DNA from 3 places in the Clostridium sp. JNZ J1-5 genome. Region 3 is predicted to be linked to each of the others. Evidence: predicted binding sites of a transcription regulator. Region 3 holds the regulator's gene; each other region holds the start of a gene.
What was found. Region 3 encodes HrcA, which represses chaperone genes, less so after heat shock. Its sites were predicted from a motif close to TGTTAGCACTCNNNNNNNNNGAGTGCTAACA; they were not measured.

Region 1 (11,369 bases), 840 kb from region 3:
TTATTTAATTGCTTATGTTGAATTGCCCATATGATCCACTTATTTTCATCAATACCTTTATTCATTTTATCTATGTAAGCTTTAGTTTCATCCATGCTTTCTTCTATTTTTGTATCTGTATATTCGTTCATTTGTGGATTTCTTCTCATTTCGAATAAATCCTTAATATCATTATAATCCATTCTTCTTAATATTAAATTTTCTGTCTCAATACTAGAGAAAGGGGTAAAATTAATCATTTTAGCTACTTACTTTCTTATAAAAGCCACTTCCAAATTAGTATATTTGAAAGTGGCTTTATTTTATATCATTATTTTGCAAATATTATTTGTAAATTCTACAGGATCCTCAACAGGTAACCCTTCTATAAGTAGAGCTTGATTATATAGTAAGTTTGTATATAGTTTAAGTTTATCCTTATCTTCTTTATAAGCTTCTTTTATTGATTTGAAAACATCATGGTTTATGTTTATTTCTAAAACTTTATCTGCTTTTATGCTTTCACTATTAGGCATGGAATTTAGTATTTTTTCCATTTCAATTGAAAGTTCACCATCATTCGATAAACATACAGGATGGTTTTTTAACCTTTTTGATACTCTAACATCTTTAACTTTACCTGACAAAATGTTTTTCATATCCTCAAATAGTTCTTTATTCTCTTTATCATCTGAGCTAGAAGAATTTTCATTTTCTTCTGTTTCTATACCTAAATCACCACTTGATGCAGATTTAAATTCCTTATCTTTGTACATCATTAACATTCTTATAGCAAATTCATCTACATCGTCAGTGAAGTATAATATTTCATATCCCTTATCTAATATAACTTCTGTTTGTGGTAGTTTCTCGATTCTTTCAACTGATTCCCCAGCAGCATAATAAATATATTTTTGATCTTCAGGCATTCTAGAAATATACTCATCTAAAGTAACCATTTTCTTTTCTTTTGATGAATAGAACATCAACAAATCTTGTAAAACATCTTTATTACTTCCAAATTCACTATATATGCCATACTTTAATTGTCTGCCAAAAGATTCATAGAACTTTTCATATTTATCTCTTTCATTTTTAAGCATATTTTCTAACTCATTTTTTATTTTGGTTTTTATGTTCTTAGCAATAAGCTTAAGCTGTCTATCATGTTGTAATATCTCTCTAGATATGTTAAGGGATAAATCTTCTGAGTCCACTATACCTTTTACAAAACCAAAATAATCAGGTAATAACTCTGCACACTTATTCATAATTAGAACACCATTTGAATACAGCTCCAGACCTTTCTCATATTCCTTTGTGTAGAAGTCATATGGAGTTTTTTCTGGAATGAATAAAATTGCATTGTAGCTTATTGCACCATCAACACTAGTGTGAATATATTTTATTGGTTTATCAAATCCGTAGTGTTTTTCAGAATAAAATTTTTCATAATCCTCTTGTTTAAGTTCATTTTTATTCTTTTTCCATATAGGAACCATACTATTTACAGTCTGTTCCTCAGTATAATCTTCATACTCTTCCTTGCTTCCTTCTTTAAGTCTTGTGCTGGTTATATCCATTTTTATTGGGTATCTAATAAAATCAGAATATTTCTTGATGATAGATTTTAATTTATATTCTTCTAGATACTCATCAAAATTCTCATCTTCAGTATTTTCTTTTATTTTTAATATAACATCTGTACCATAGGAGTCTTTTTCACATGGTTCAATAGTATAGCCATCTATCCCTTTAGATTCCCATTTATAAGCTTCATCACTACCAAACGCTTTACTTATAACAGTAACAGTGTCCGCTACCATAAATGCAGAATAGAATCCTACACCAAATTGACCAATTATATCATATCCATCTTTTAATTCGTTTTCTTTTTTAAATTTTAAAGATCCACTCTTTGCAATAACACCAAGATTGTTATCAAGTTCTTCTTTTGTCATTCCAATACCAGTATCAGAAATTTTAAGTATTCTGTTCTTCTTATCAGGAATTACTTTAATATAGTAATTATCCTTATCAAAGTTTAAAGAACTATCCGTTAATGCCTTGTAATAAATCTTATCCACCGCATCACTAGCATTAGAAATTAATTCTCTTAAAAATATCTCCCTATGAGTATAAATTGAGTTAATCATTAAATCCAATAATCTCTTAGACTCTGCCTTAAATTCTTTTCTTTCCAAGTAAATCTCCCCTTTCAAAGCAAAACTACTATTATATAGTCATACATAATCATTAGCACTCTCTTTTAGTGAGTGCTAATTCTTAATTTTTATATACCACATTTTATATACTATGTCAATATGTTCTTAATTGAATGTTTACTCCTTTAGATTATATATTTTGTTTTTTCATCTTCAATCTGGAGCCGATCCTTGTCATAAAATTAGAATGCTAATAGATTATTTTCTTCCAGCTTTCCACTTCATTCCCCAATTAAAGTCTCTATCCATAGCTTCATGTCCATTATAATATTTAACAATCTTTTCAAAGCTGAAAGTTTCATCATTTTGATTTGTTAATAAAGCTATAGCACACATAATTTTCCCATTATCGTGCTCATCCATTTTAACTACTATGTCTTCACCATTAGAGCGTTTTAATGTAACCACTCCATCTGCTTGAGCCCAGTTTGGTATTCCTTCATATATAAAAGCGTAAACTAATATTCTCTTAATTTCTGCTACCTTATCTCCATTGATTCTTAGGTTTTCTCCCTCTGAATTAGCTCCAGTTCTATCATCACCATCAAGCTGTATATAAGGCTGACTACTAAGCGATCCAAAAGCATTACCTAAAGCTTGAACAGCACCCTTAGTTCCATTCTTTAATTCATATAAACATCCTAAATCTAAATCTATAGAATTGTTACCGCCGCCTAATAGCTTTGCAAAAAATCCTTTACTAGCTTGTTCAATTTTTTGATTCCAGTTAAGATTTACAGTTATCTGTCCTAAGCTCTTTCTTTCATCCTTAGTAAGTACTATCTTCTCTCCACGTTTTTTTAATTCTATTGTCATTCTTTTTACCTCCCATTCTTTTCTATATAAAATTCTACAAACATAAAATTCTACAAACAAGTGTAATATCCCTTTTAATCTTAGAGGAGAAAAAGGAAGAAGGGACGGTTAATTTTTTAGTTTTGTTTATTAAATATCTAAATTTATTCTTTCACCTTATAACTTCTCTCTATCTTATTGTTTATTTGACCACTTCATTAATTTTTTATGTTTATTATCTATATTATATCCTTTCTTTTCATGAAAGAGCTTGTACGTATTTATTTTAGGAACACAAATAAAATCTTTTATCAAATCTAAAATAAAAGATTCTTTCTAAGAAGATTAAAAATTTCTTTATATCTATTTAAAAATTAAGTACTAAGCCCTACCACCTTAGAGTTTCCATACTTTAAAATAAATTTTTCTATTATATTTTTATATCTTTCTTCTGTAGATATAATATCAACTCCAATAGAGCAAAGCTTCGATACTCTGGATTGAGTTATATTGCCTATAACTTTCCCTATATCTTTACATTTATAATTACAAAGACTTCTCATTATCAGTGTTGCTAAGGCTCTTATAATCTTAGCTTTTCTGTTATTTTTTACAAATACCATTGTTTTATTTATTCCTGTTTCTTCTGCTAAAAATTCTAATATTTCCTCTGCTCTAAAATTTCTTATTATTATTTTTCTTTCACTTCTATATTCTGTTTTTTCATCTTCAAATTCTAGTTCTTTTTTTATTTTTTTATCATCACATAGATATACTAATTTAGCGTATTTCTCTCTTGCTTTTTTTACATTTTTGCTAAAAATCTGCATTATAAATGCTTCATCTAACAATCCTGTTGTATCTTTTTCAAGGCCAAGATACACTTTTAAGCTTGAGTATTTATATTTTTCTGGACAATTTTCATATTCTCTTATACTTAATACATTATTGTGGATATAAGCAGATAATACAATCAAATATCTATCTGAATCCACTATTTTGCTTTTAAATCTATCTTGAAATAGATGCCCATGTCTTTTGTGCATCCGGTTAAATGTTATAGCGTATTTAAAATTTAAACAATGCATTATTTCTGATATGTCCGCTCCATTAGAATCTATTATAAAATGCCCATGATTATTCATTAAACAATAAGCATATACTTTGAATTTATAAATCTTTTGGTAGTATTTCATTTGCTTTAGATATTCATCCTTATCGCTACTATTATTGAAAAGTTTTACTTCACTTATACTTCTTATCATTACATGGTATATGGCATTATCAGCTTTTTTTCTTTCGGTTCTAGGCAATAAAAGCACCTCATTTCATGATTATTATTTGAATTATTGACATGAAATAAGGTGCTTATTCAACATTCTAAATTAGATAATAGGTTAACCGTCCCCAACTTTCCCTTGATTTTAACCAATAACCTGTACTACATTGCCTTTTTGATCTTTTATTTCTGTTTTCTCTATTTTAAATTTTATCTTTTTCATTGTGTTTAAAGTAAAACTTTTTTCCTTTGGAATTAATTCAGAAGCTATTTCAATTGCTGTTTCTTTACTTATCTTAAGCTCTAAATTATTTTCGTTAATTTTAACTTCTGGCTCTTTTGAATAATTAATAATTATATTGTTATTCTTCCCAATAAGATATAACTCTCTCTCCTTCAAAATACGGCCTTTTAAAACTTTTCCTATAGTTTCAGCTTGGTGCGCACCTATAGTGATTTCATACCTTTTCCCTGTAAGCAATCCTTTACTCTCTTTCCAAGAAAGCTTATCATTAAATAATGTTCCTGTATTTGATCCGTCTTTTTCAGTACCCTTTTCTATTAATGCTTTTATCTCTTCATTATTTAGTAAAGAATCTCTATTTAAATCAGTTATATATAGCGGCATATATTTAGAAAATACCTTTAAAACTTCAGTACTGTTCCAACACTTTATTACATCTTCCTCATCTACAGTTATACCTACTATTTGTAAAAACTCAACTCTTCCATTTTGTGTATCCATAGCTGGTAATTCTGGATCTTCTATAAAAGTTATAGACCCAATCAATGAATCTGTCCCAGCAGCAATTGGTCCATTAGCATTTAAATAGTGACCTGCTTCAAAATAATTTCCTGTTGAAAATACATATCTTGCAATGTTCTGAAGGAAATTCAACGCCCAATTTGGTGGTTCAGTATCTGAATCACCTTTTTTTAATCTAAAAGTAAGTTCAAATCCGTATCCACTATGCTCTGGGTCTTCCCATTCTTTTTCATAAAGCTCTGAAAATCCATATGTAACAAAATGCCAATGTGGAATAGGGTCCTTTCTTTCATAAACACTTATTCCTTGTAGAGGATCATTTCCTCCCAAGGAATATGGTATCACTGTTCCATAATGTTTAGGTTCTTGATTTTCATACATATTTTTTAAAGCATCATCAATTGCTTGCCATCCTATAGCTTGCACTTCTTCTGTTTTATCTTCTTTACACATAAAAATTCCTCCTTATAGGATTTTCTATAAATAAATTTTCCCAATCTTAATTCTTACGCTCTTTTAAATATTGAACTTATTTTTTCCACTAAAAATCCATAAACTTTCTATATCTTTTGAACAATTTTTTATCATTGATTCGCTGCCATTTTCTTCGGTATATCTCTTTTCTGCATTAGTTATTGGTACTATCCATAAAATATTAATTGGATCTTCTTTATATGCTGGATAATTTACAGTTGGTAAGTTATCACATATATTATTGCTCAATAACAGAATAAAAGGAAATTCTCCGGAATCTTGACATATCTGATTACAAGGTACAGTATGTCCATGTCCTAGCCATGTTAAGCACTTCCAAGGAAGTGTAGTTTGAGCGCTTATATAACTTAAAATGTCATTTTTATTTTTATTGAAAAGTTCGGTTTCTATCACAAAACCAAATTCAAACCGCCTATATTGCTTTGGGTCTTCATGATATAATTCAACCTTAGGTTGAGGTATTACTGAGACTCCCACAGTGAGTATATATGTTAAATTTCCTTTCTCGATTGTAACCATTGCCTTTGGAGGCCAATGCCCCCCATCAATAGCATAATACTTATCATACTTTCCAAGATTCTTTTCAATTTCTGTAAGATATGCTGTCTGAATTTCGCTCCACGAATCTTCATTCCAATTGTCCCAGAATTCTTTTGCTTTTTTTATTCTTTCAAATAAAACATTATCTGAAGAATTTCCTAGTGGCCATGCAAATTCAGATTCTTTAATGCAATCTCTTGAATATCCTGGACACTGTAAACTTGACCAACTTGGAATAACACATAAAATTTCTTCATTATATAATAATGCAGCCCCGTCTCCCTCCTCAAGCCAAACTATTTCAAGTTTAGATGAATCTAATCTTTCGGCACCATTTGAATGTGAACAATAATCAGACGGTAACATTGGTGCTTTGCCAGCCATCATAGTTTGGACATCTATTATCTTCCTCAACAATAGCTTGAATATTACAGTTGGGAGAATTGGACTCTATTAACACCTTTGGTTCTGTATCCTTTTTCTTATTAAATAAATCTCTAAATCCCACTTTTTATTCCTCCTCGGCTATTTATGAGGCGTTCATAAGCCTTATTTTTTCTTGAGAACCAACACACCATATTGATTATAAAAAAAGATGTTCTTCTTCAAAGTATGTGCAAGCTTCATGATTTAATATATAATATAGAGAATTAATATTCATCAAAATTTATTACTGATTTCGTTAAAAAATAAGTATCACTAAATTACTTGCATGCATTCTTTCTAGAAGAATCAATCCAATAGCCGTTTCCTTCAACTTCTGATAATTTATCAAATAATGCGTCCATTCCATTCTCTAATTTATAGTCCATTTCCTCTTTATATAAAGGAATAACGTTGTAAACATTTATTAATGTTCCATCCTTTGTATTAATTGAGCTTATTTCTTCATTTAATGCTGACAAAATAACTCCGTTTAATTCAGTATTATCAGCATACGGATCGTATTCCTCGGAATTTGGTATTGTATGTCCATAACCTAGCCAAGTATTATACTCATGCGGAAATCTTGCTAATTGTTTTAAAAGCCTTATTGGCCAATAATATCTTTCATCTTCAAAGTCTTCAGAACCAATCGGCCATGATTCAGGAAGAAACATCATAAGCTCTGCCCTCTTTAAATGTCCCCATTCCTTTTCAAGTTCAATTGGCAGAGTCATTGGTAAATCACTCATTCCAGTGGTATAAACAACTCTAAATGGTTCTTCATCAGTTGGCTCCATAAAGTAAATATCTATATGTACTATATCTGAAATAACTTCATGGAATACATTAGTAACCCTTCCTGGAAAAACCTTGTCAAAGTGATCAGTAATTTCTTCTGTGTACATCATATCTGCAACATTACCTAATCCTCGGCTTTCAGTATTCTCATAAGTGTATATGCTCGTTCCATCATTTGCTTTACCTCTATCATTTTTACCACCAAATATTTTCTTGAACATTTTCGTTTCCTCCTTTATATTTTTGACTTCATCTAATATTTCTAACTCTAATAATACATTATTTATTTTCTCTATTAGATATTTTTGTAACCCCATTATGATTATTTTCTCTTTATTTTTATACTTAGCAGCAATCCCAATTGTATAGAACTTTAGTAAAATCAAGTTTTTTTAAATCATCATGATTAATAACTACTTTGCTATCCATTAACCGCGAAACTTTCTATTTCTTTTTCATCAATAATCATTTCGATCCAATGATCTCCAACTGCTTCATCATGATTGAAACAAATTGTAGCTCCTTTCGCTTCTTCTGTAATATATATATCTACTTGAAATATAAATATTTCTTCTAAAGAAGCTTCGTCAAAATCAATGTCTCTAAACTCATTCATGTAACACTGCTTAAAAACATCATAAAAATTAGCAAGCCCACTTAAGTAATCGTTTACTATTTTTATCATAGTTATTGGTCTTTTAGCTGCATCTATATATATTTCCACTTCATTAACAGTTTGTCCTAAAATCTTAATATTTGAAGTTGTATAACATTTATATCTATCATCTGATTTTTCCAAGTCCAGCATTAAATCACTTGCTTTTAAATTCATATTTAAACTCTCCTATAAATCAAAATTGCTATTATAATTACTAAGATAACTTATTTTAAATTCATTTCTGCCATTTTAGCATATCTTCTTTTATATTTACTATTTTCGCTATTTTTTATAATTTCTTGAATTTATTTTTAAACTACTATTTATTGTTGCAACATTTTAGTGAATAATAGTTTAATGATATACTTAGATCACAGTACGAAGGAAAAAATATATAATTACAGAGATAATCCCAAAGATAATCAGTAATATTCTATTATTTTTATTTATAAATATTTCGATAAATAAAACTAATGCCAATAAAATCCACAGCTTTTCAAATAAAAACAACCCTAAAATTGTAAAAATTGAAAAAGGAAATATTGGCAGTACTAAAACCAAAGATATTATGAGAAGTATAATTATTGATATTACCCTTGTCTTAAGTTTGTAATATTTAATATAGGAAAATCCTATAAAACAGGAAAAAAGGCCCAAAACAATCCATTTAATAATAATTTGTAACTCCTCCTTGCTTTTATTAGTGATACTCTATATAGATTCATTTCACTGTTATAACATTTCTACACTCTAATCTACTTTTGGAATTTTAAGAATTACAGTTACTCCTTTGTCTTTTCTATTTTTAATTACAAGTTCTCCGTTATGTGCCTCTACAATACTTCTAACAATAATTAGCCCTAACCCATGCTTTTGATCTATTTGAGTATAAAAATAATCATCCTCATTTATTTTATCTACTTTATCCTGTAAAATACCAGAACCATCATCTGAAATCATTATAGAAGCATATATACTATCAGTAGTTATTTTAGGGACAGTTACTGTTATATTGCACCCTTCTTTATTATATTTAGCACTATTCGTTATTATATTAATTACAGCTCTCAAAATCAGGTTTTTGTTTCCCATTACAGCTATACTTTCATCTTCTATAATTATATCCGTGCTGCAATTTTGAAGAATTCCACTATTAATACAACTTGCCATTGCCTCTCTTGCAATATTGCTCAGCCTAACACTGGATAATGATAATGGCTGCATATTATATTGCAATGAAGTAGCAAGATTTAAATTTGCAATAAGTTCCCTGAGCCTTATAGAATTTTCAGTTATTATTTTTGCTTCTGAATGAACCTCTTCTGATAAAGTATCATCTTCTTCAATCATTGCAGAATATCCCAAAATCATGGACAGAGGCGTTCTAACGTCATGAGAAATTGCAGCTATCCAATTTTCAATAGCCTTATTACGAAGCTTAATTTTATTATTTTTATCTATAATAAGTTTTGATGTTTCATTTATGCTTTTAGCTAAATCTTTATATATACCCTTTTCCATTAAACACACCTTTTTTTCTCTCTTTAAATCAAAAACTCCTTTTATCAATTTCTCTAATGGTCTATTTAATATTCTGCTTAAGCATATTGACACTATAACTATAATGCCTACATTAAATAATATTATATATATAAAAGTCCTTGGTGCAGCATTTTTACTATTCGAGGGTATAAACCAATTATATTTGTCTATAGACTTCTTAGGATACCCCAATATAACTAAATTTTCTTTGCACTCCCACAAAAAAATTGGATAATCATTAATATATCCCTTAGCTGCTACTGCAATATCCTTAAGAGAATAATAATTTGGAATATCCTTACCTGTGTTGTTACTATAAATAACATGTCCATTTTTATCAATAAGCTGTACCCATATATTTTTGCTTTTTATCATTTTTGATGTTTCTAATGATAACGTATTACTATTTTCATTCATTTCTATTGCTATGTTTTTTACAGTTTTAATAGGTTCTTCAGTATAAGGGCTATAGCGTACAAAATATACAATCATTAAATAATTTAAAAGAATTACTACCAATGTTATTAAAACTATTGTACTTATATACCTTAGAATAAATTTCAACGATTTATTTTTCATATAGTCACCTACTTTTTCGTTATTAAGGTATATCCAAGCCCCTTAACAGTTACTAGCGATTTAGGATTAGACGGCTTGGCTTCTATTTTTTCACGAATATGTCTTATATGTACCATTAAAGTATTTTCATATCCATAGGAATTTTCTTGCCATGCACGTTCGCATAGTGTGTCTATTGTAACAATTTTATTTGCATTTTCATGCAGTGCATACAAAATTGCATGTTCTTTTGCAGTTAAATAGTATTTTTCATTATTTTTTACTACTTCAGCTTTACCTAAATCAACCACACAAGAATTAAGATATATAATAGGAGCTTCTCTTTCTATACTTTTAGCATATGTTCTTTTCAATATGGCATTTAACCGTAAAGTAAGTTCTTTTGGTAAAAATGGCTTAACTATATAATCATCAGCGCCAAGACCTAATCCTAAAATTCTATCCTCAGCTTCACCTCTTGCTGTAAGAAATACAACGGGGATTTCACAATGTTTCTTAAACTCGTTAAATAATGAAAATCCATCTCCATCACTAAGCATAACATCAAGTATTGCAATATCCGGCTTATTAGTTATTAATTTATCCATAGCTTCTTTGCAAGATAAAGCGGTATATATATTTAAAAATCCCTCTTTTTTTAATATGATTTCCACCATTTTTAATATTTCAGCTTCATCATCAACTAATAATATTTTTCTATGCTTCATTGAATACATAACTTATTTTTCCCCCTTTTATATTCAAATTATAGCATAGGAATACATAAATTGGCACTTATTGAAACTTAAAGTTATCTTAAGGTTATATATAGGTTCATTTAAGCTATATAGTATAAGCTATAGTCAAGCTAACAGCTTAATTGCTCATTTATTATTATGATAAAATAAGGATGGTGTATAAGATGAATAAGATACTAAAAAAGCTTTTAAAAGCTTTTAAGTTTATTACAATTGGTATCATTAGTTTACTTATAATTTTTATTTCTTTTTCTGTAATTAATAACAAAATACAATTAAAAAAAGAATCTAATATACTAAATCCTCCCGGCACTTTAGTAAAAGTTAATAATAAAAATTTACATGTATATGCAGAAGGTAAGGGAAACTTTACCTGTGTATTTATGGCTGGTTTAGGTAATGTTGCCCCTATAGTTGAAATGAAGGCATTATATAAAAACATGTCTGACCAGTATAGAATTGCAATTGTGGATAGAGCAGGTTATGGATTTAGTGATATTTCAGAGGACTCAAGAGATATTGATACAATTCTTGCCGAAACAAGAAAAGC
Region 2 (11,369 bases), 1.4 Mb from region 3:
GAAATAAAGAAGCAAATATTTGCTGAATTAGATAAAATATGCAAACCAGAAACAATCCTTGCTTCAAATACATCTTCATTATCAATAACAGAAGTTGCTTCAGCAACAAAGAGAGCAGATAAGGTTATAGGAATGCACTTCTTCAACCCAGCTCCAGTAATGAAGCTCGTTGAAATTATAAGAGGAATGGCAACATCACAAGAAACTTTTGATGCTGTAAAAGAAATGTCTGTAGCTATAGGAAAAGATCCAGTAGAAGTTGCAGAAGCTCCAGGATTTGTTGTAAATAAGATATTAGTTCCAATGATAAATGAAGCTGTAGGTATATTAGCAGAAGGTATAGCATCAGCTGAAGATATAGACAAGGCTATGATGCTTGGAGCTAATCACCCAATGGGACCTTTAGCTTTAGGAGACCTTATTGGATTAGACGTATGTCTTGCAATAATGGATGTATTATATAAAGAAACAGGAGATTCAAAATATAGAGCTCACACATTACTTAGAAAATATGTAAGAGCTGGCTTACTTGGAAGAAAGTCTGGAAGAGGATTCCACAACTACGCAAAATAATCTGGTATGAACATATAATAAGAGTTGTTTACATTTCATATGTAAACAACTCTTTTGTTATTTAAAACTAAAGTTAACGCTAATTTTAAATGGTTCTCTTTACTGGGGGACTTTTATTATTTATAATATAAAGTGAAGTTTGTCATATAGTTAAGAATAAATATACAGGATTAGTATGTAAAGTTGCGTATTATTAGTATAAAACTATATTATATACATAAAATTTGTGTATAAATAAACATTTTAGAACTTGAAATTCTAATAAACTTTATGATAAGTTTAATAAATAAATAGAATATGGGGTGGAATTATGTTTAAAATTGTAAAAAAGAAGCTGTTAGTACCTAATATATACCTAATGGACATAGAAGCACCAAGAGTAGCAAAGTCAGCTAAGCCAGGGCAATTCGTAATAGTAAAAACAGATGAAAAGGGGGAAAGGGTGCCTCTTACAATTTGTGACTATGATGAAAATAATGGTACTGTTACAATTGTGTATCAAGCAGTTGGTCGTTCGACTCTAGATATGGCAAAATATGAAGAAGGAGATAGCTTTCAAGACTTTGTAGGTCCACTTGGTCAACCCTCTGAGTTTGTAAGTGAAGATATTGAAGAATTGAAAGATAAAAAAATACTATTTATTTCTGGTGGTGTAGGAGCTGCCCCTGTTTATCCACAGGTAAAATGGCTACGCAATCATGGAGTAAAAGCTGATGTAATAATGGGAACTAGAACCAAAGAATTATTAATTTTAGAAGATGAAATGAAGTCTGTAGCAGAAAATGTATATGTTACAACTGATGACGGTTCTTATGGATTTAAAGGGTTAGTTACAGAAAAGTTTAAGGATTTAGTAGATAATGAAGGAAAAAAGTATGATTTAGTTGTAGCTATAGGTCCAATAATAATGATGAAATTTGCTGCACTTGCTACCAAACCATATGGAATTAAGACAATTGTAAGCATGAATCCTCTTATGGTTGATGGTACAGGAATGTGCGGAGCTTGTAGAGTATCTGTAGGGGAAGCTACAAAATTTGCTTGTGTAGATGGACCTGAGTTTGATGGCCATTTAGTAGATTTTGATGAAGCTATGAGAAGACAGAGCATGTATAAAACAGAAGAAGGAAGAGAGAAAATTAAGCAGGAACAACAAGGAGAAGAACCACATCATCATAAAAATGGTGGAGGCTGCGGATGTTGTGGAGGTAATATATAATGGATAGAATGAAGAGAGTTCCAGTAAGAGAACAAGATGCAAAAGTAAGAGCAACTAACTTCAATGAAGTATCTTTTGGATATTCAGAAGATGAAGCGGTAGAAGAATCAACTAGATGTTTAAATTGTAAAAATCCTCTATGTGTAAAAGGATGTCCAGTTTCTATAAATATACCTGAATTTATAGAAAATATTAAAAATAAAGAGTTTGAAAAAGCTGCAAAAACTATAGCTAAGTATAGCTCATTACCAGCAGTATGTGGAAGAGTTTGCCCTCAAGAAACACAATGTGAGGGTAAATGTGTACTAGGCATAAAAGGAGAACCAGTTTCTATAGGAAAATTAGAAAGATTTGTAGGAGATTGGTCAAGAGAAAATCATATTAATCTTTCACAAACTGAACCAAAGAAAAATATAAAAGTTGCAGTAATAGGAAGTGGTCCATCTGGGCTTACTTGTGCTGGTGATTTAGCTAAGAAAGGTTATGATGTTACAATATTTGAAGCGCTTCACGAGCCAGGTGGAGTTTTAGTATATGGTATTCCAGAATTTAGACTTCCTAAGGATACAGTAGTTAAAACTGAAATCGAAAATATTAAATCATTGGGAGTTAAGATTGAAACTAATGTAATAGTGGGTAGAACAGCTAATATAGATAAACTTATGGAAGAAGAAGGCTTTCATGCCGTATTTATAGGATCGGGAGCAGGACTTCCTAAATTTATGGGTATACCTGGTGAGAATTTTAATGGAGTATTATCAGCAAATGAGTTTTTAACAAGGGTCAATTTAATGAAAGCCTATAAAGAAGACTATGCAACACCGGTTAAGGTTGGAAATAAGGTGGCTGTGGTAGGTGGCGGAAATGTTGCTATGGATGCAGCAAGAACTGCTTTAAGACTTGGGGCAGAAACTCACATAGTATATAGAAGATCAGAAGAAGAGCTTCCAGCAAGAGTGGAGGAAGTTCATCATGCAAAAGAGGAAGGAATAATTTTAGACCTACTAACTAATCCGGTAGAAATACTAGCTGATGAAAAAGGGTGGGTTAAAGGTATGAAATGCGTGAAAATGGAACTTGGAGAGCCAGACGCATCAGGTAGAAGAAGTCCTAAGGTTATTAAAGATTCAGAATTTGTAATGGATGTAGATACAGTTATAATGTCCCTTGGAACTTCACCAAATCCACTTATATCGTCTTCAACAGAAGGATTACAAACTAATAGATGGGGATGTATAGTTGCAGAAGAAAAGACAGGACAGACATCGAAAAATGCAGTATTTGCTGGTGGAGATGCTGTAACCGGAGCTGCAACAGTTATACTTGCAATGGAAGCTGGTAAGAAAGCAGCTAAAGCCATTGATGAGTTTCTAATTAGTAAAAGAGCCTAAAAATAAGTTTTAGCCATTCATAATGAGATTATTCAGTGATGTGAAAATACTGGATAATCTCATTTTTATTTATATTAGAAGTTAATGATGATTTTATGTAAAATTACCGTTAACTTTTATAAAATTGAGAGTTTAATAATTTTGTAGTGGCAAATGCTAGTGAAATTAATATTATGTATAATAAGACACTAAATGAGGTGATAATATGGCTTCTTCAATAATAATTACTTTTAGAGAATCACTTGAAGCATTACTACTAATAGTGCCGCTATTGATTTACCTTCACAAAATAAAAAGGGATGATTTAGAAAAGTATATATATGTAGGATGTATAGCTGGTGTTGTATTAAGTATTATTGTAGGTAGTTTGTTAATTGGGCAAGTTAATAGTCTAGAAGGGTATATGAGACAAGCTTTTCAAGGGGCTATGATGATTTTTTTAGCAGCTTTAGTTCTATATAATATTGTTTGGATATTTAAACAAGATAAAGGGTTGAAAATAAATCAAGAAGAAATTTATAATATAGAGTTAAAATGGAGGAGCATCTTTTTAATAGCATTTTTAAATGTGTTTAGAGAAGGGGTAGAGATAATTATTTTTGTAGTACCAGTAACATTAAGCAGTCCATTTAAGATGGCAGCTTCTATAGTCATTGGACTGTTTTGCTCGCTTTCACTAACATTTATCTTATTTAAAACAACTATTAAACTGAATGTAAAATTATTATTTAGTATATTAACCTTTATGCTTATAATTATAGGGGGAGAGTTACTGGGAGAAGGGTTAGTATATATATTGCCAAACATTAAAAATGCAGAGCTGTTTGGAAAAATAATATTCATAGGACCTTTAATGTTTGTTTTTGCTAAAAGAACAATAAAAAAATATATAAGAAAACCTTAATTTAGTTAAATAACATCTTTTAGTAGTATATCACTAGAAGATGTTATTCAATTTACCATAGGTTATTTTACATATATAATGGAATTATAGATAATAATAATTGTTAACTTAACTAAAAAACTTGCAATAGTTTCAAATTTTGACTAACATATAATATTATAGAGTATAGAAAATGAGGTGTAATTATGGATTTTAACTATATAGATAGTTTTAAAGATGGAATAATAATAAAAGATGTTGAAAATTTTGAACTTACTCATATATTTGATTGTGGGCAATGTTTTAGGTGGGAAAAACAAGAAGATGGTAATTACATAGGAGTGGCTTTTGAAAAAGTAATTGAAGTAGAAAAAAAAGATAAAGATGTGATTATTTATAATTGTACAGAAGAAGATTTTGAAAACATATGGTGCAATTACTTTGATTTATATAGAGATTATTCAACAATAAAAGAAGTCTTGCATAAGGATCCTATATTAAAAAGTTCCATTGAATTTGGCAAAGGTATTAGAATTTTAAAACAAGAACCTTTTGAAATATTGATTTCATTTATAATATCCGCTAATAATAGAATACCAATGATAAAAAGAGCAATAAATAATATATCGAAAAAGTGGGGAAATCAAATAGAATACAAAAATAAAACTTACTATACATTTCCAAAAGTTGAAAAATTAAAAAACTGTACTATTGAAGAACTAGAACAATGTGGAACAGGCTTTAGAGCTAAGTATATTAAAGATACTATAGATAGAATATTAAATAGTGAGATTAATCTTAATTATATAAAAAATCTAGAGGATGATATGTGTCACAAAGAATTGCAGAATATAAGCGGGGTAGGTCCAAAAGTGGCAGATTGCGTAATGCTATTTTCCATGGGAAAATACTCAGCATTTCCAGTAGATGTATGGGTTAAGAGAGCTATGCAGCACTTTTACTTAGCACCAGATGTATCATTGAAAAAAATGCGAGATTTTGCAAGAGAAAAATTCGGCGAGTTTTCAGGCTTTGCTCAACAATATTTATTTTTTTATGCTAGAGAAAATAATATAAAGATATAGTTTATATAGAGTTAAAAAAGACTGCTGATAATAATAAATTATTAGCAGTCTTTTTAGATAGTAAATATATAATGTGTTTCTATAAAATATATAAACTGTTATAAAAAATTTATTCTATTTATAATAAGTATCTGTTATAATAATAAAGGAATTTAAATTAGTAAAGGTGGATTAGCATCTAGAAAAATGTAATATTTTTGGGGGTAATAGGATATGGCTGTTTTTGAAACAGAATTAAAAAAGTTAAAATATGAAGTTTTAAAAGAAGTGGCGGGGTTAGCTAAGGATGGCAAAATAAATCAAGAAGAACTTGAAATAGTACCTTACAATATAATAAAAGGAGAAAAACCTAGATATAGATGTTGCGTATATCATGAAAGAGCTATTGTTAAAGAGAGAGCAAAGTTAGCAGCTGGATATATACCAAATGGAGACAGACCTGGAAAGTTAATAGAAGCAAAAGATGATGATCAAATAATGTATATAATTGAAGCTGCATGTGATAGATGTCCAATTAATAAATATACTATTACAGAAGCATGTAGAGGATGTTTACAACACAGCTGTATGGAAGTTTGTAATGCTAATGCAATAACAAGAATTAATGGAAGAGCTTATATTAATCAAGATGCATGTAAAGAATGCGGATTGTGTAAAAATGCATGTCCATACAATGCTATTTCAGAAGTTATGAGACCTTGTAAGACAGTATGTCCTACACAGGCACTAGCTATAGATCCAGAAGATAGAAGAGCCATGATAAACAAAAAAGATTGTATTGATTGTGGAGCATGTATGTCAGCATGTCCTTTTGGAGCTATATCAGATAGAAGCTATATAGTTCCAGTAATAGATGCTTTAAAAAGCAATAAAAAAGTATATGCTGTTGTAGCTCCTTCAATTACTGGACAATTTGGTGGAAATATAACAGTTGGACAAATTAAGTCTGCAATTAAATCTATTGGATTTAGAGATATGATAGAAGCTGCTTGCGGAGCGGATGCAGTAACTGCTCATGAAGCTGTAGAATTTGTTGAAAGAATGGAAGGAGGAGATAGTTACATGACAAACTCCTGCTGTCCTGGATTTGTTTCATATATAGAGAAGAAGTTCCCGGATCAAGTAGACAAGATATCAAATACAGTTTCACCAATGGTAGCCACAGGAAGATTAGTGAAGAAGGAAGATAAAGATGCTGTAGTTGTATTTATTGGACCATGTACTGCTAAAAAGAGTGAGATTAGAAGAGAAAATCTAAAGGATGCTGTAGATTATGTTTTAACTTTTGAAGAGATAGAAGCTATATTTGGAGCATATGAAGTTGAACTAGAAGAATTTGAAGACGTAGAAGTTAATGATGCATCATCTTTTGGTAGAGGATTTGCTCAGGGTGGAGGACTAAGCGCTGCTGTGGAAGACTTTATTAAGAGCAAGAATATAGAAGTAGAATTTAATCCTGTAAAAATAAGTGGATATTCAAACCTTAGAAAGTTTATGTTATTAGCTAAAAATGGAAAGCTTCCAGGAAACTTTTTTGAGGGAATGATGTGTGAAGGTGGATGTATTGGAGGAGCAGCAACTGTATGCTGTCAAAAGAAAACAAAAGCGCCGCTAAATAAGTTTAGCAAAGAAGCTAAAAATCAGCAGGTAATTTCAAACGAAAAATTAATAAAATTTAAGGATATAAACTTAAACAGTGAACCAAAATTTTAATTTTGAGTGAATCGCTTACTCCTTGGAGGAACGACAAGGAGTTTCCATATAATAATAATAGTCCAGAAGTTACATAAAACTTCTGGACTATTTATTTAAGATAAACACACTTTCTGTATATTCTATATAATATGTAGCTATTTAAAATTAGTATCATAACTATGAAAATGGAACAATTAAAGAAAAATTTTTGAGGCATTATATTTATTATTGGATCAAGGTTAGGGTCTAGAAGCCAATAATCATTATTAAAAGCTAATTTATGAAATAATGTAAAGCTTTTATCGAAGTTTATGGCGAATGGTATAAGAATTAATATAGGAAAAATTATAAGTATAATAGAAGAACATTTTAAAAATGTATGTCGGTGATTTTTCAAGTTAAGAATAAATAATAAAATTATGGCGAAAAATAGAATGTATGCTAACTTATTGAATAGATAAAATATATTTCTTACTTCCTCAAAATGAATTTTACCTTCTTTGGAATATGGGAGAGTAGGTAATTTAAATTCATAATTTGGGCTTTGCATATAATCTACTATATAATTGTAGTTTTTCTTTATTTCACTAACACTTAGGTTTGAAGAAGAAGGCAAATCTAAGTCTACTATACTATAGTAATATATGGCTTTAAAATTTAAAGTTAGTTTTACAGCCAGGATTATTATAAGTAATGAGATTGAAATTGAAAGTAGAATTTCACTAAAACAGCTTATATTTAATATCTTTTTCAAAATATTCACCTCATAGTGTTCAATATTTTTAATTAACTAATTGAAGTATTAACATAGATGTGAGAATATAATCAAGTTAATCATTTATTTAGGTAAAAAGAATAATTAATGATTTTTTAATAATAATTAAATACATAGTAAATAAAAGAAATAATATGAATTAAAGTGATAATTCATTGTAATTTTAATTAAATGGGTTAAATCATGATATAAGTTAAAACATGGAATTTGATATTAAATTTAGTATAAATTATTATTATAATTGTATTAGCACTCAAGGTTAATGAGTGCTAACAGATTATAAAATCTATTAAAATAAAATATAAAAAAATTACATAAGGAGGGTTTTGTATGAGAATAAAACCACTTGGGGACAGAGTTGTAATTAAAAGATTAGAAGCTGAAGAAACAACAAAAAGCGGTATAGTGTTACCTGGAAGTGCTAAAGAAAAACCACAGGAAGCAGAAGTTGTTGCTGTAGGACCTGGCGGAATAGTAGATGGAAAAGAAGTAAGAATGGAACTTAAAGTTGGAGACAAAGTATTATTCTCTAAATATGCAGGAACAGAAGTTAAGATAGATGGAGAAGAATACACAATATTAAGACAAGATGATATATTAGCTATAGTAGAGTAATGGATAATAGAAAATAGAATATGAAAAGTGTATATTTAGTATATAGCAAAAATAAGGAGGTTTTTTAGATGGCTAAGAGTATATTATTTGGCGAAGAAGCTAGACGTTCAATGCAAAAAGGCGTAGATAAATTAGCTGATGCAGTTAAAATTACATTAGGACCTAAAGGAAGAAATGTTGTTTTAGATAAAAAATTTGGTGCACCACTTATAACAAATGATGGTGTTAGCATAGCTAGAGAAATAGAGCTTGAAGATCCATATGAAAATATGGGAGCTCAACTTGTTAAAGAAGTTGCTACAAAGACAAATGATGTAGCTGGAGATGGAACAACAACTGCTACATTACTTGCTCAAGCTATTATAAGAGAAGGATTAAAGAATGTTACAGCTGGAGCTAATCCAATGCTTATAAGACAAGGAATAAAGAAAGCTGTTGATGTTTCAGTTGAAGAAATTAAAAAAGGATCAAAGCAAGTTGATGGGAAAGAAGATATAGCAAGAGTTGCTTCTATTTCAGCTGCTGATGAAGAAATAGGAACATTAATAGCTGATGCTATGGAAAAAGTAGGTAATGAAGGCGTTATAACTGTAGAAGAATCAAAAACAATGGCAACTGAGCTTGAAGTTGTTGAAGGAATGCAATTTGATAGAGGATACTTAAGTCCATACATGGTAACTGACGCAGAAAAAATGGAGGCTATATTAGATAATCCTTATATCTTATTAACTGATAAGAAGATATCTAACATACAAGAAATACTTCCAATACTTGAACAAATAGTTCAACAAGGAAAAAAATTATTAATAGTTGCAGAAGATATAGAAGGAGAAGCTCTAGCAACATTAGTTGTTAATAAATTAAGAGGAACATTTACTTGCGTAGCTGTAAAAGCTCCAGGATTTGGTGATAGAAGAAAAGAAATGCTTCAAGATTTAGCTATACTAACAGGTGGAGAAGTTGTAGCTGAAGAATTAGGAAGAGATCTTAAAGATGTAACTTTAGATATGCTTGGAACTGCTGAAAGCGTAAAAGTATCTAAAGAAAACACTACAATAGTTAATGGCAAGGGAAATAAACTAGAGATTTCAGAAAGAGTATCTCAAATTAAGAGACAAATAGAAGAAACTACTTCAGAATTCGATAGAGAAAAATTACAAGAAAGATTAGCAAAACTTGCTGGTGGAGTTGCCCTAATTAAAGTTGGTGCTGCAACTGAAACAGAATTGAAAGAAAGAAAATTAAGAATAGAAGATGCTCTAGCAGCTACTAAAGCAGCTGTAGAAGAAGGTATAGTTGCAGGTGGTGGAACAGCATACGTTAATGCTATAAAAGAAGTTGCTAAACTCACAGCAGACAATGCTGATGTTAAAGTTGGTATTGAAATTATAAAGAGAGCTCTTGAAGAACCTGTAAGACAAATTGCTTCAAATGCTGGACTTGAAGGATCAGTAATTATAGAAAAAATAATGAATAGTGATCCAGGAGTAGGATTCGATGCATTACGTGGAGAATATGTAAATATGGTTCAAAGAGGTATAGTAGATCCAACTAAGGTTACAAGATCAGCACTTCAAAATGCTTCATCTGTTGCAGCTACATTCTTAACAACAGAATGTGTTGTAGCTGATATTCCAGAAAAGAACCCAGCACCAGTACCAGGAATGGGCGGAATGGGAATGGATGGAATGTACTAAAATTAAATGATAGATATATAGAGAGGTTCTTGAATCTAAGAACCTCTTTTATATTAATTTTATGACTTTACAACTTCCTTTTATGGATTTTGCTTCTTTTTTTATTTTGGTTGCTAATTTTGCAATCTCTTCGCTGCTTGAAAAATTATTAAAGCTTCCATATAACCCAGCTATAGAAAGAGAGGTTATATTAAATAGTGCTCTATTACCTTGTCTATCTGTAGATTCTATATATCCATTGAGGATATCTCTTTCATTAAAAAAAGAAAGCATATTTTTATCAAAGTCTATCAATAACTTATTACATAACTCTTCACATTTATCTATAGTGTTTTCTATTACGCATATATAGTCATCTCCTCCAATATGACCTAGAAAGCTATTATAAGGAAAGAATTTTTTTAAATTACTTTTTAATAGATCTGATGTAAATTTAAGTATTTTATCTCCATTTTCAAAGCCGTATACATCGTTATAGGCTTTAAAATTATCTAAATCAAAATATAAAACACAGCATTTGCTGCTTAAAGTCCTTATGTCGTTTAAAATTTTTTCGATTATGGCATTTCCGGGGAGTCCAGTTAGTGGATTTAATTCTTTGGCGTAATTTCTTTCAAGTTTTGTAGTGAACTCTAGAAGGTCTTTTATACTTACAAGTCCATAATAATTGGAGTCTTTCACAACAATAACACAATCATAAACTTTAGAATCTTCCCTTGCTATAGCAATTTTAGAAACTTCGCTTACGGGAGTGTTATAGTCTACTATTAGAGGGGAATTATCCATTATTAAGGCGATATGACGTTTTGAGAAAACTGAGAAGCCGTATTGTGATGCCATTACTGAGTCCAAAGAATATTTCATGATTAGCCCTACAGGCTTATCTTTTTTTACTATACAAACACCTCGTGTATTGGATTTATCAATATAATTTTTTATTTTTTCACAAGAAACATCAGGTGAAAAGGAAGGTTGAAAGCTACTGATTTCACCTATACAGTGATTTCCAAAATTATTTCTAGTGTTTTTTAGTTTATTATATTTAATTATAGCTTCTTTAGATTTATCTGAAGCTAAATCAAAGTTTTCAGATGGCTTTTGAATAAAGAATCCTTGACCGGCATAAACATTTAAATTTATTAATGTACATAATTCAGCTTCAGTTTCTATTCCTTCTGCAATTACTTTCATATTAGTTGATTTTGCAAAGGTTACTAGAGATTTTATTAGAGCTTGTTTAAAATAATCTTTATCAATATCCCGAATCAAATCCATATCTATTTTTATATAGTGAGGTTTAGTCTGGTATAGTGTTTTAAGACCAGAATATCCTGAACCAGTATCATCTATAGCTATCTGATAACCTTGCTCTGTATAGTTATCTAAAGCTCTTTTAAAACCAGTATAATCTTCTATTGCTGTCTTTTCTGTTATTT
Region 3 (11,369 bases):
TTATAATAAGCTTTTACTATAGCTCCATCTTTTATTTCTAAGAAATCTACTTCTACCCAATCAAATCCATCTGAGCTTTGCTTTTTTTCCTCTACATCTTTAGAGTCTATTATAGCTACTCCTTGAACTCCAGTATTGTACAATATACCTGTTACAGCATCAGCTGCCTCACTACTAGTAACAATTTCAATTTCTAACCATTGTTTATCCATGCCTAGAACCTCTCCTTTTAACTTTATAATTCTTTGGCCGCACATATTATTTTATTATAATCCACATGATACAAATTTGTAAACTTAAAAAACTTGTTTCTCCCTAAAGAGAGAAACAAGTTTCTTTATTTGAAATTTTTCTTAATTTTATCAACAAAGGATTCTTTACCGCTTCCTTCTGAAACTTTTTCACCACTAGCTTCCATAAAGGCTATTAATGCTTCTTTTTGTTTATCATTTATGCTCTTTGGAACATCTACAATAAGCTTCACATACTGGTCTCCTCTTCCATGACCATTTACCTTTTGAACACCTTTTCCTTTTAATCTAAAAACTGTTCCTGGCTGTGTTCCTGCTGGTACTTTATACTTAACATCTCCATCAATAGTTGGAACCTTAAGTTCTGTACCTAAAACAGCTTTTCCAAAGCTTATGTGTTCATCTATATATATATCAAAGCCTTTTCTTATAAACATTTGATGTGGCGTTACTCTAATATTTATATATAAATCTCCATTAGGGCCTCCGTTTTTTCCAGGCTGTCCTTGTCCTCTAAGAGGCAATACATTACCTGTATCAACACCGGCAGGTATATTAATCTTTATTTTTTTATTCTTTCTTACTGTACCTTTTCCATGACAAGTAGAACATGGGCTATCTATTACATTACCTGTTCCCCCGCACTTATCACAAGTACCAGTTGTTACAAAACTTCCAAGTGGTGTGTTTCTTTGACTTCTAACTTGGCCAGTTCCTCCACACTTATCACAGGTCTTTGGACTTGTACCTGGCTTCGCTCCAGTACCACTGCATGTTTCACACTTTTCGTTTTTAGATATAGATATTTCCTTTTCTACTCCGAAAACTGCTTCATTGAAAGTTAAGTTAATAGTGTACTCAAGATCCGCACCTCTCTCTGGCCCATTTCTTCTCTGCCTATTTGATGAGAATCCTCCAAAGAAACTGTCAAATATATCTTCAAATCCTCCCATTCCCGAAAAATCAAAGCCAAAGCCTCCATCACCACCAGGACCTCCAAATCCACTAAAATCTGTAGTTCCAAACTGATCGTATTGAGCCTTTTTCTGAGGGTCAGATAAAACCTGATATGCTTCATTTATATCTTTAAACTTTTCCTCTGCCTCTTTATTACCTTGATTCCTGTCAGGATGGTATTTCATAGCAAGCTTTCTATAAGCTTTCTTTATTTCTTCATCACTAGCTTCTTTTGATATGTCTAAAATATCATAATAGTTTTTATTAGCCATCCTTAATTTTCACCACCTATTGCTTTTTCAAACCCAAATTAAGGGAAGGCTAATAAACCATCCCTTAACTATATGACTTTTTCATTATACACAATTTACTTGTCTTCTTCAACCTTGAAATCTGCATCTACTACATTATCATCTTTTGGTTCTTGGTTAGCAGAAGTATTATTAGCACCACCCATATTAGGATCTGCCTCTGCTCCAGCTTGTTGATATAGTTTTGATGATACTGCATAGAATGCTTCTGTTACTTCATCAGTAGCCTTCTTAATTGCGTCAATGTCACTGCCATCTTTAATTTTCTTTAAAGCCTCTAATTTTTCTTCAATATTCTTTTTATCTTCAGCTGATACCTTATCTCCTAAATCTTTTAAAGTTTTTTCAGTTTGATAAACCACTGAATCAGCATTATTCTTAGTTTCTACCTCTTGTTTTCTCTTATCATCTTCTTCTGCAAACTTTTCAGCTTCTTTTACAGCTCTATCTATTTCGTCGTCATTTAAGTTTGTTGAAGCTGTAATTGTAATGTTAGCTTCTTTTCCAGTTCCCTTATCCTTAGCTGAAACATTTAATATACCATTAGCATCTATATCAAATGTAACTTCTATTTGTGGAATTCCTCTTGGTGCTGCTGGAATATCAGTTAATTGGAATCTTCCAAGAGTCTTGTTACCTGAAGCCATCTTTCTTTCGCCTTGTACTATGTGAATTTCAACAGAAGTTTGGTTATCTGCTGCTGTTGAGAATATTTGGCTCTTTCTTGTTGGAATAGTTGTATTTCTTTCTATTAATGGAGTTGCAACACCACCCATTGTCTCAATTCCAAGAGTAAGAGGAGTAACATCAAGAAGTAATATATCTTTAACTTCACCAGTTAATACACCTGCTTGAATTGCTGCTCCCATAGCAACAACTTCATCTGGGTTAACTCCCTTTGAAGGTTCTTTTCCTGTGAACTTCTTAACTGCTTCTTGAACAGCCGGTATTCTTGTTGAACCACCAACTAATACAATTTTATCTATATCATTTATTGAAAGTCCTGCATCACTTAATGCTTTTCTCATAGGCTCAATTGTCGCTTCTACTAAATCTGCTGTTAATTCATCAAACTTCGCTCTTGTTAAATCCATATCTATATGTTTAGGACCTGTAGCATCAGCTGTTATGAATGGTAAATTAATATTTGTCTTTGTTGAAGATGATAATTCTATTTTAGCTTTCTCTGCTGCTTCTTTTAATCTTTGAAGAGCCATTTTATCATTTCTTAAATCTATACCATTTTCAGCTTTAAAAGTATCAGCTATATAATTCATTACTTTTTCGTCGAAGTCATCTCCACCTAATTTTGTGTTTCCATTTGTAGCTTTAACTTCAAATACTCCATCACCAAGTTCAAGTATAGATACGTCAAAAGTACCTCCACCTAAGTCATATACAAATATTTTTTGATTTGTATCCATCTTATCAAGACCATAAGCAAGAGATGCTGCTGTTGGTTCATTTATTATTCTTTTAACATCAAGGCCAGCAATCTTACCAGCATTCTTAGTTGCTTGTCTTTGGCTGTCATTAAAATACGCTGGAACTGTGATAACAGCTTCTGTTACTGTTTCACCTAAATATGCTTCAGCATCAGCTTTAAGCTTTTGAAGTATCATTGCTGATATTTCTTCTGGTGAATATTTTTTACCATCTATATCCACTCTATAATCAGTTCCCATATGTCTTTTTATTGATATTATAGTTTTATCAGGATTTGTAATTGCTTGTCTTTTTGCAACTTGACCTACAAGTCTTTCATCATTATCTTTAAATGCTACAACTGATGGTGTTGTTCTAGCACCTTCAGCATTAGCTATAACTACCGGATTTCCAGCTTCCATAACAGATACACATGAATTTGTTGTTCCTAAGTCAATTCCTATTACTTTTCCCATTTTGTTTACCTCCTAATTTATACTAAGTATTTATATATAAGTAATTTAGGCTAATTAGCAACCTTAACTAAGCTAAATCTTAAAACTTTATCCTCTCTTTTAAATCCTCTTTGGAAAACTTCAACTATTTGATTTTTTCCAAAGTTATCATCTTCAACATGCATAATAGCATTATGATAATTCGGATCAAATTCTCCATCAGTGCTTATCTCTTCTACATCTAACTTTTTAAAAGCTTCTTCAAATTGTTTTATTGTAATTTCTATTCCTTTTTTGAGATCATCAGCATTTCCTTCAGCTGACACTGCTCTTTCAAGGTTATCAAATACAGGCAACATGTGCTTTAAAATATCTGAGCAAGCATCTGTGTATATAGCTTTCTTTTCTTTTTCAGTTCTCTTTCTAAAGTTGTCATACTCAGAATTTACTCTTAGAAGTCTATCTTTTATGGCTTCTAATTCATTTTGCAATTTCTTGTTTTCATCTAATAAATTCTTATTCTCATCCTTTAATTGATCTAATAAATTTTCTGCATTCTCTACATCATTATCTTCATTTGTGCTATTTTCTAATTCTTCAAATTCCCTATCTTCATTTACTTCTGCTTCCTCGAGAGTTTCATTTTCAAACAATTCCTTCTCTTCAGTTAAATTCTCATTGTTATCCATTTCTTCACCTCTTACCTATCATCAATATATATTTGCCCTATGTTTTCATTTAAGGTACCAACAAATTCAGTTAATAGTGAAATAACTTTAGAATATTGCATTCTTGTTGGTCCAATAACACCAATAGTTCCCAGCGGCTGATTTCCAAGACTATAAATTGCTGAAACTATACTGCAATCTTGGGCATTTTTAATAAAGTTTTCTTTTCCAATGCTGATAACAAAACCATTTCCACTTTTAGATCTTTCAAAGGCATTACTACTGAATAGCTGTCTTAGAGTGTCTTTATCATCTATTAGTGATAAAAATTGTCTTGCCTTCTCTATATCATTGTACTCTGGATAATTAAATATATTAGCAGCACCTTCATAGAAAATCTCACTATTATCAGCTTTACTTAGTGCATCATAAAGTGTAGAAATAATTGCATCAAAAATATCTTCATACCCTTTAAGTTGAACTTTTAATTCATTTATCACTCTTAAATTTATATCTTGAATTGTTAAATTAGCAAGATTGTTATTTAACATATTTGATAATTTTTGAATCATTTCACTACTTATAGGTTTGTTAATTCTTATTATATTGTTATATATCATGTTATTTTGAGTTATTATTACAACAAGAATACTATTGCTATTTATGTTCAAAAGTTGAATTAATTTAATAGCACTATTTCTTACAGATGGAGTTCTAACAACACAAGTAAGCTTAGTAAGCTCCGACAAAAGTGTTATAGCTCTTTTTACAATCTTATCCACCTCGTATAGAGCCTCATCAATAAGCTCTTTTTTTATCATTAGCTCTTCTTGAGGTGTTAACTTAGGTACTTGAATAAGTTTATCAACATATAGTCTATAACCGCTGTCTGATGGCTTTCTACCCGACGAAGTATGCAACTGTTCAATTAGTCCCATCTCTTCCAAGTCAGACATTTCGTTTCTTATAGTAGCTGAACTTACACCTAAATCATATTTCTTAGCTATAGTCCTTGAACCCACTGGTTCTCCAGTGATAATATAATCCTGGATAATAGCTTCAAGTATTTTAATTTTTCTCTCATCCATACTTAAATACTTATTCAAAAGATCACCTCATTTATTAGCACTCTTACTGATTGAGTGCTAACGACTACGATTTAAACTTATCACTCAAATATTTTTTTGTCAATATCATCTTTTTTACGTAATTAATCTATTTTCACTAAAATTTCTCACTCATTCTTTCTTTTCTTGTAAATACTCGCTTTTTCTCAAGATTTTATCCAACCTTTAACAATTCAATATGAAATCACTCATAATCATATTAGATACTTCTATACCCCTTGGAGATAGTGATAAGTATCCATCTATTTCTTTCATTAATCCATTATTTTTGTATTTATAAATAACCTTACCATACACTTTAGATATAGGTGTACTAAACCTTCTTTCAAATTCACTAATTGAAATTCCTTCTATCTTTCTGAGTCCCATAAACATAAATTCTTCCATGTCATCTTCTATTGTGTTCTTCTTCCTGTCTGCTATAGCATTGCCATTGCTATTAATAGCCTTTATATATTCTTCAATATTTTCTACATTTCTATACCTAAACCCATTTTTATATGAATGAGCCGATGAACCACATCCAATATACTCTTGGAGATTCCAATAAACTAAATTATGTTTACATTGAAAATTATGTTTAGAAAAGTTGGAAATTTCATATTGAAAATATCCATTCAACTTCAAAAAATCTAGAGTATATGAATACATATCTCTTTCTACTTCCTCTTCAGGTAAATTCAATTTACCCGCCTCATATAATCTATATATAGGAGTTCCTTCTTCAATAATCAAGCTATAGCAAGACAAATGTTCCGGATCTAATTTTACAACTTCTCTTAGAGTTTCTTTCCAATCCTGCAAATCCTGATTTGGAAGTCCAAACATTAAATCTATATTTACATTTTTAAAACCTAACTCTCTTGACAATTGAAAACTTTTTATAAATTCTTCATTTGAATGTATTCTTCCTAATGCCTTAAGGTGTTCATCCTGCCATGCCTGCAGTCCTATACTAATTCTATTTACTCCCATTTCTTTGAAAAGCTTTAATTTTTCTTCACTGAAAGTTCCCGGGTTTCCTTCTACTGTAAACTCTAATCCTTCAGCTTTGTTTAAATTAGCTATGCTATTTTTAATTATTTCCCAGCCTTCTAAAGATAAATAGGTGGGAGTTCCCCCACCTATAAATATAGTTCTAATCTTTTCATTTCCTATACTGTCTATTTCTTTAGAAAGAGCTTTTGCATAGTTCAGCATTTCACCTTCAAACCCACAAAAAGATGGGAAATCGCAATATAAACACTTTTGTTTGCAAAATGGAATGTGTATATATAAAGAAACACTATCACCCATATTTGTTAGCTCCATTCTAATATAATTCTATTAGTCAACCTTTAAAATTGACATAAATGCTTCTTGCGGCACTTCTACGCTACCGATTTGACGCATTCTCTTTTTACCTTCTTTTTGCTTTTCAAGAAGCTTCCTCTTTCTTGAAATATCTCCCCCATAGCACTTTGCAAGAACATCTTTTCTCATTGCCTTTACTGTTTCTCTGGCAATTATTTTAGCACCTATAGCAGCTTGAATAGGAACCTCAAACATTTGTCTTGGTATAACTTCTTTAAGTTTTTCAGCAATACCTCTACCCTTTTGATATGCTTTCTCTTCTGGTACTATCATTGATAGCGCATCTACTACATCTCCATTTAACAGCATATCAAGTTTTACAAGCTTAGCTTGTTTATATCCGTTTAATTCATAGTCTAAAGAAGCATATCCTCTTGTTTTTGATTTTAAGGTATCAAAAAAGTCATATATTATTTCATTTAGAGGTATATAATAATTAAGTACTGCTCTAGTAGTTTCAATATATTGCATATCTATAAATGTACCTCTTCTATTTTGGCATAGTTCCATAACTGACCCTACATAATCTGAAGGAGTTATTATAGAAGCCTTAACTACAGGTTCCTCCATAAACTCTATTTCTGTTGGATCTGGCAGATTAGTTGGGTTTGTAATTTCTAACATTTCTCCATCTCTTCTATATACTTTATAGATAACAGAAGGAGCAGTTGTTATAATATCTAAATTAAATTCTCTTTCTATTCTCTCTTGAATTATTTCCATGTGTAATAATCCCAAGAATCCACATCTAAATCCAAATCCTAATGCTATTGATGTCTCTGGCTCAAAAGATAGAGCGGCATCATTTATTTTAAGCTTTTCTAATGCCTCTTTTAGTTCATCGTATTTAGCCCCGTCTACAGGGTAAATACCACTAAAAACCATTGGTATGGCTGGTCTATATCCTTCTAATGGTTCTTCAGCAGGTCTTTCCGCTTCAGTTATTGTATCTCCTACTGCAGCATCTCCAAGATTCTTTATAGAAGCAGTTATATATCCAACATCCCCAGCACTAAGTTGATTCATAGGCAAGAAGCCTGGTGTAAACACACCTACTTCTGTTACGTCATATTCTTTTCCACTTGCCATAAATTTTATCTCAGTACCTACTTTTACTGCACCTTCTTTAATCCTAACATAGCATACTACACCTTTATAGCTATCATAATATGAATCAAATATTAATGCTTTTAAAGGAGCTTCTTCATCTCCTTCTGGTGCAGGTACATTTTCTACTACGGCTTCTAATACATCTTTAATGTTTAATCCAGTTTTAGCTGAAACTAGCGGAGCATCTTGGGCTTCAATTCCAATGACGTCCTCTATTTCCTGTTTAATTTCATCTGGCCTTGCACTTGGCAGATCAATTTTATTTATAACTGGTACTATTTCTAAATCATGATCTAGCGCTAAATAGCAATTTGCTAATGTTTGTGCTTGTATTCCCTGGGTTGCATCTACTACTAATATAGCACCCTCACAGGCAGCAAGACTTCTTGAAACTTCATAATTAAAATCTACATGTCCTGGTGTATCAATTAAATTTAGTATATATTCTTCTCCACTATCTCTTTTATAAATCAATCTTGCAGCTTGAGATTTTATAGTTATACCTCTTTCACGTTCTAATTCCATATTATCTAGTACTTGATTTTCCATTTCCCTATTTGTCAAAGTACCTGTTTCCTCTAATAATCTATCTGCAAGTGTAGACTTACCATGATCGATATGTGCTACTATCGAAAAGTTTCTTATATACTTTTTTCTATCGTTCTGCATTACGTTTACCCCCATTGCACATAATAAATCGTAATAAATTATATCATATAATTCTAGAGTAATGTCAACAATAACTATTTTTATGTGAATTTACATTTTAAATTATATATTATCCACTAAATTACTCATAGTAGTTTTTACTTTACTAAATGTATTATAAAATTTAAATTTTAAGTTGCTTATAACATTGCCGTTTATAAAAAAAATATAATTATTTGTATCTATCCTGAAATCAAAAGGCTTAGGGTTATATAATATTCTTATTTTAGGCATAACTGTTTCTGAATCTTTTATATCTTTTTTACTATCAGTATTTCCTATATCGTATTTATCGGGATAAGTTAATACTTCGCCCATATAATCTAAATTCCAAGATAGTTTTTCTTTATTATAGTTTATATCTTCATTATTAATATCTTCATTATTAATATCTCCAGCTATACTAGAGTATATCTGCCTGTTTAAGTTTATATTCACTGTACATAATCCAATAATCACAAAAACTATCATGCTAATATAAATAATCTTAAATTTAGCCATAAAAAAAGTACCTCCTTTATATTTTAAGGATGTACTTTTTAGTCTACTTTTATTCATTTTTTCCATTTATTTGTTCAGCAATTATTCTAGCTAAATATTTTGTTGAAGCCTTAGCCTCTTGAATAGTATTTATATGAGATCCAATTTCTATAAGTACTGAATTATTGCTGGCATCTTGATTGTAAAACTTTCTTCCATAATTATAATAGAAAGTTCCTTTGTTAAAACTTGGATTTTCTTTATTTCCAGGATAATATTTGTTGGATATGTTTCTTATATTTTCAGCTAGTTTCAAATTTTTATCTGCATGTGGATTCTTTTTTGTCATTACAAAAGCAAATCTAGCCACATCTTCTCCATTTATATTGGTAGTAACAGCTTTTTTATTTTCCACTGAATCCCTGTGTAGATCTATTATTAGTTTAAAATCTTTATATTCCTTCAAATACTTATCCAATGTTACTCTAGATCTTTCATAACTTTTGTTATAAGTAACAGTATCATGAACTGTAGTATCGTGTAATACATTTATACCATACTTCTCTAATTCACTTTTTAATTCTTCTCCTACCGCACAAATATTTTTATCTTTATCAGCTATATTTGTACCATAGGGTTTATAGCTTTCACATGTATGTGTATGATATATAAGCACTTCAGGCTTTGAAGGCATTTTTTTCTTTAACTCAGAACTGAATGCAGGTGCTGAATTCATATTTCCGTTACTTTTGGATTGTGTTTCCTCTTCATATACTTGATCATAATTTAGTGTAAATCTATTTAATGCCCCTTCTGGATCTCGCATTGCTGAGTTGTTCTTACTTTCAGTATATGTCACATATGCAATCTCTTTGCCTACTATATTTAAATGGTTTCCTTTACCTATTCCTAATAAGTTCAGTAATCCTCCATATGATGATGTATCTACACCTTCAAACTTTTCTTCAGCACCATTAGATTTAAATATAGGCAGACTATACCCTATAATTCTTGTATAGATATTATTCTCACCAAAGTTACCTCTAACAGATAATTTATTTATTCCACTGAGTATTAATATTGTCAGTAATACACTAGCTAAAAGTGTAGCAAGAATAGTTACAAAATTATAATTGCTATTTTTTCTAAAGTTCATTATGACCCCTCCCTTGTTTGTTTTATATATATGAGGGGTCACTTTAATAATATTACTAATTTATATACCTATTTATATCTTCTAATCCTAATGCAGGTTGCAGAGCAATATTTATTCCATTTGCTATTATTTTTGAAACTGAATCAATTACCATATCTATTTCCTTTGGAGTTACAATCATATCTCCTACATAAGGATATAATATTTCATTTATTAATCTCTGCTTTTCCTCTCTATCTAAGGAATTGAGCATATTATAAAATTCGCTTCCCTTTGTTGACTGGCTTATAAGTGCATCTAATGCCATGTCTAGTGTATCATTTGCCAAAGTAGCAGCATGCACAACAGTAGGAATTCCTATTGCAATTACTGGTATTCCTAAGGTTTTCTCACTAATTTCCATTCTCTTATTGCCTATACCTGAACCTGGTGAAATACCAGTATTTCCAATCTGAATGGTCTTATTTACCCTATCTGTTTTTCTTGAAGCTAATGCATCAATGCATACAATTAAATTAGGTTTTATTTTTTCAGTAACAGCTCTTATTATCTCACCTGTTTCAATTCCAGTAAGTCCTAAAACTCCTGGAGATAATGCACATACTGGTCTTATATTTTCATCTATTTTATCCGGAATGAGCTCCTTTAGATGTCTTGTAATCATGAGTCTTGAAATAACTTTTGGGCCAAGTGCATCAGGAGTTACATTCCAGTTTCCAAGCCCTACTACTAAAGTTGTCATGCTTTTATCCAAATTTATTATGCTGGATAGTGTCTTTGCAAAAACCGCGCTTACATCGTCCATTACATCTCTATCATGGTTTACACTCTCGGGCATTTCTATAGTAATATATCTTCCTATAGGCTTACCCATGTTCTTTTCTCCCATTTCATCTAGTATATTGACATCTACAATTTTCATTCCACTATCAAAATACTCATCAATTTTAACCCCTGAAATTTCTTTACTATTCTGCTCTTCATATAGTTCCTTTGCTTCTATAGCTAGGTCAGTTCTTACATTTTTCATGTACTCACTTCCTTTTTTCATACTTTTAAAGATATTTTTCGCTAATTCTTCAATAATAATTCATAAAGTTGAACAATTTATGGACTTCAACATATTAAATTTAGAAATTTTCTACTTGAAGTGCCTAGTAAATAATGCTATAATATCATTTGTTGAGTAAGGCAATTCAATTATGAATTCCCCAAAGCTGCTTAACCCTACTAAAATCATAAGGGGGTGAAAATGAGATGGCAAATATAAAATCAGCTAAAAAGAGAATAAAAGTTATAGAAACAAAAACTCTTAGAAATAAAATGATTAAATCATCATTAAAAACACAAATAAAGAAATTCGAATCT

Region 1: a site for HrcA is predicted at 2,234-2,264, ahead of htpG (molecular chaperone HtpG). Genes of this name have one in related genera too.
Region 2: a site for HrcA is predicted at 7,866-7,896, ahead of groES (co-chaperone GroES). Genes of this name have one in related genera too.

The regions. Positions count from the first base shown of each region.
Region 1 covers NZ_CM132773.1:1,300,007-1,311,375, forward strand. The annotation lists gene ACWW38_RS06155 (GNAT family N-acetyltransferase) at 1-239, opposite strand, end outside; gene htpG (molecular chaperone HtpG) at 303-2,183, opposite strand; gene ACWW38_RS06165 (TerD family protein) at 2,403-3,020, opposite strand; gene ACWW38_RS06170 (transposase) at 3,374-4,321, opposite strand; gene ACWW38_RS06175 (suppressor of fused domain protein) at 4,424-5,497, opposite strand; gene ACWW38_RS06180 (suppressor of fused domain protein) at 5,561-6,466, opposite strand; gene ACWW38_RS06185 (hypothetical protein) at 6,432-6,587, opposite strand; gene ACWW38_RS06190 (suppressor of fused domain protein) at 6,784-7,524, opposite strand; gene ACWW38_RS06195 (DUF1963 domain-containing protein) at 7,649-7,732, opposite strand; gene ACWW38_RS06200 (hypothetical protein) at 7,725-8,135, opposite strand; gene ACWW38_RS06205 (sensor histidine kinase) at 8,712-10,082, opposite strand; gene ACWW38_RS06210 (response regulator transcription factor) at 10,091-10,798, opposite strand; gene ACWW38_RS06215 (alpha/beta fold hydrolase) at 10,984-11,369, shown strand, end outside.
Region 2 covers NZ_CM132773.1:2,665,050-2,676,418, forward strand. The annotation lists gene ACWW38_RS12865 (3-hydroxybutyryl-CoA dehydrogenase) at 1-573, shown strand, start outside; gene ACWW38_RS12870 (sulfide/dihydroorotate dehydrogenase-like FAD/NAD-binding protein) at 884-1,792, shown strand; gene gltA (NADPH-dependent glutamate synthase) at 1,792-3,183, shown strand; gene ACWW38_RS12880 (FTR1 family iron permease) at 3,389-4,087, shown strand; gene ACWW38_RS12885 (DNA-3-methyladenine glycosylase family protein) at 4,273-5,151, shown strand; gene ACWW38_RS12890 (4Fe-4S dicluster domain-containing protein) at 5,365-6,864, shown strand; gene ACWW38_RS12895 (TIGR01906 family membrane protein) at 6,956-7,600, opposite strand; gene groES (co-chaperone GroES) at 7,952-8,236, shown strand; gene groL (chaperonin GroEL) at 8,305-9,933, shown strand; gene ACWW38_RS12910 (EAL domain-containing protein) at 9,982-11,369, opposite strand, start outside.
Region 3 covers NZ_CM132773.1:461,126-472,494, forward strand. The annotation lists gene prmA (50S ribosomal protein L11 methyltransferase) at 1-212, opposite strand, end outside; gene dnaJ (molecular chaperone DnaJ) at 338-1,480, opposite strand; gene dnaK (molecular chaperone DnaK) at 1,576-3,420, opposite strand; gene grpE (nucleotide exchange factor GrpE) at 3,471-4,088, opposite strand; gene hrcA (heat-inducible transcriptional repressor HrcA) at 4,100-5,155, opposite strand; gene hemW (radical SAM family heme chaperone HemW) at 5,360-6,490, opposite strand; gene lepA (translation elongation factor 4) at 6,521-8,326, opposite strand; gene ACWW38_RS02360 (hypothetical protein) at 8,429-8,866, opposite strand; gene ACWW38_RS02365 (stage II sporulation protein P) at 8,916-10,001, opposite strand; gene gpr (GPR endopeptidase) at 10,057-11,031, opposite strand; gene rpsT (30S ribosomal protein S20) at 11,259-11,369, shown strand, end outside.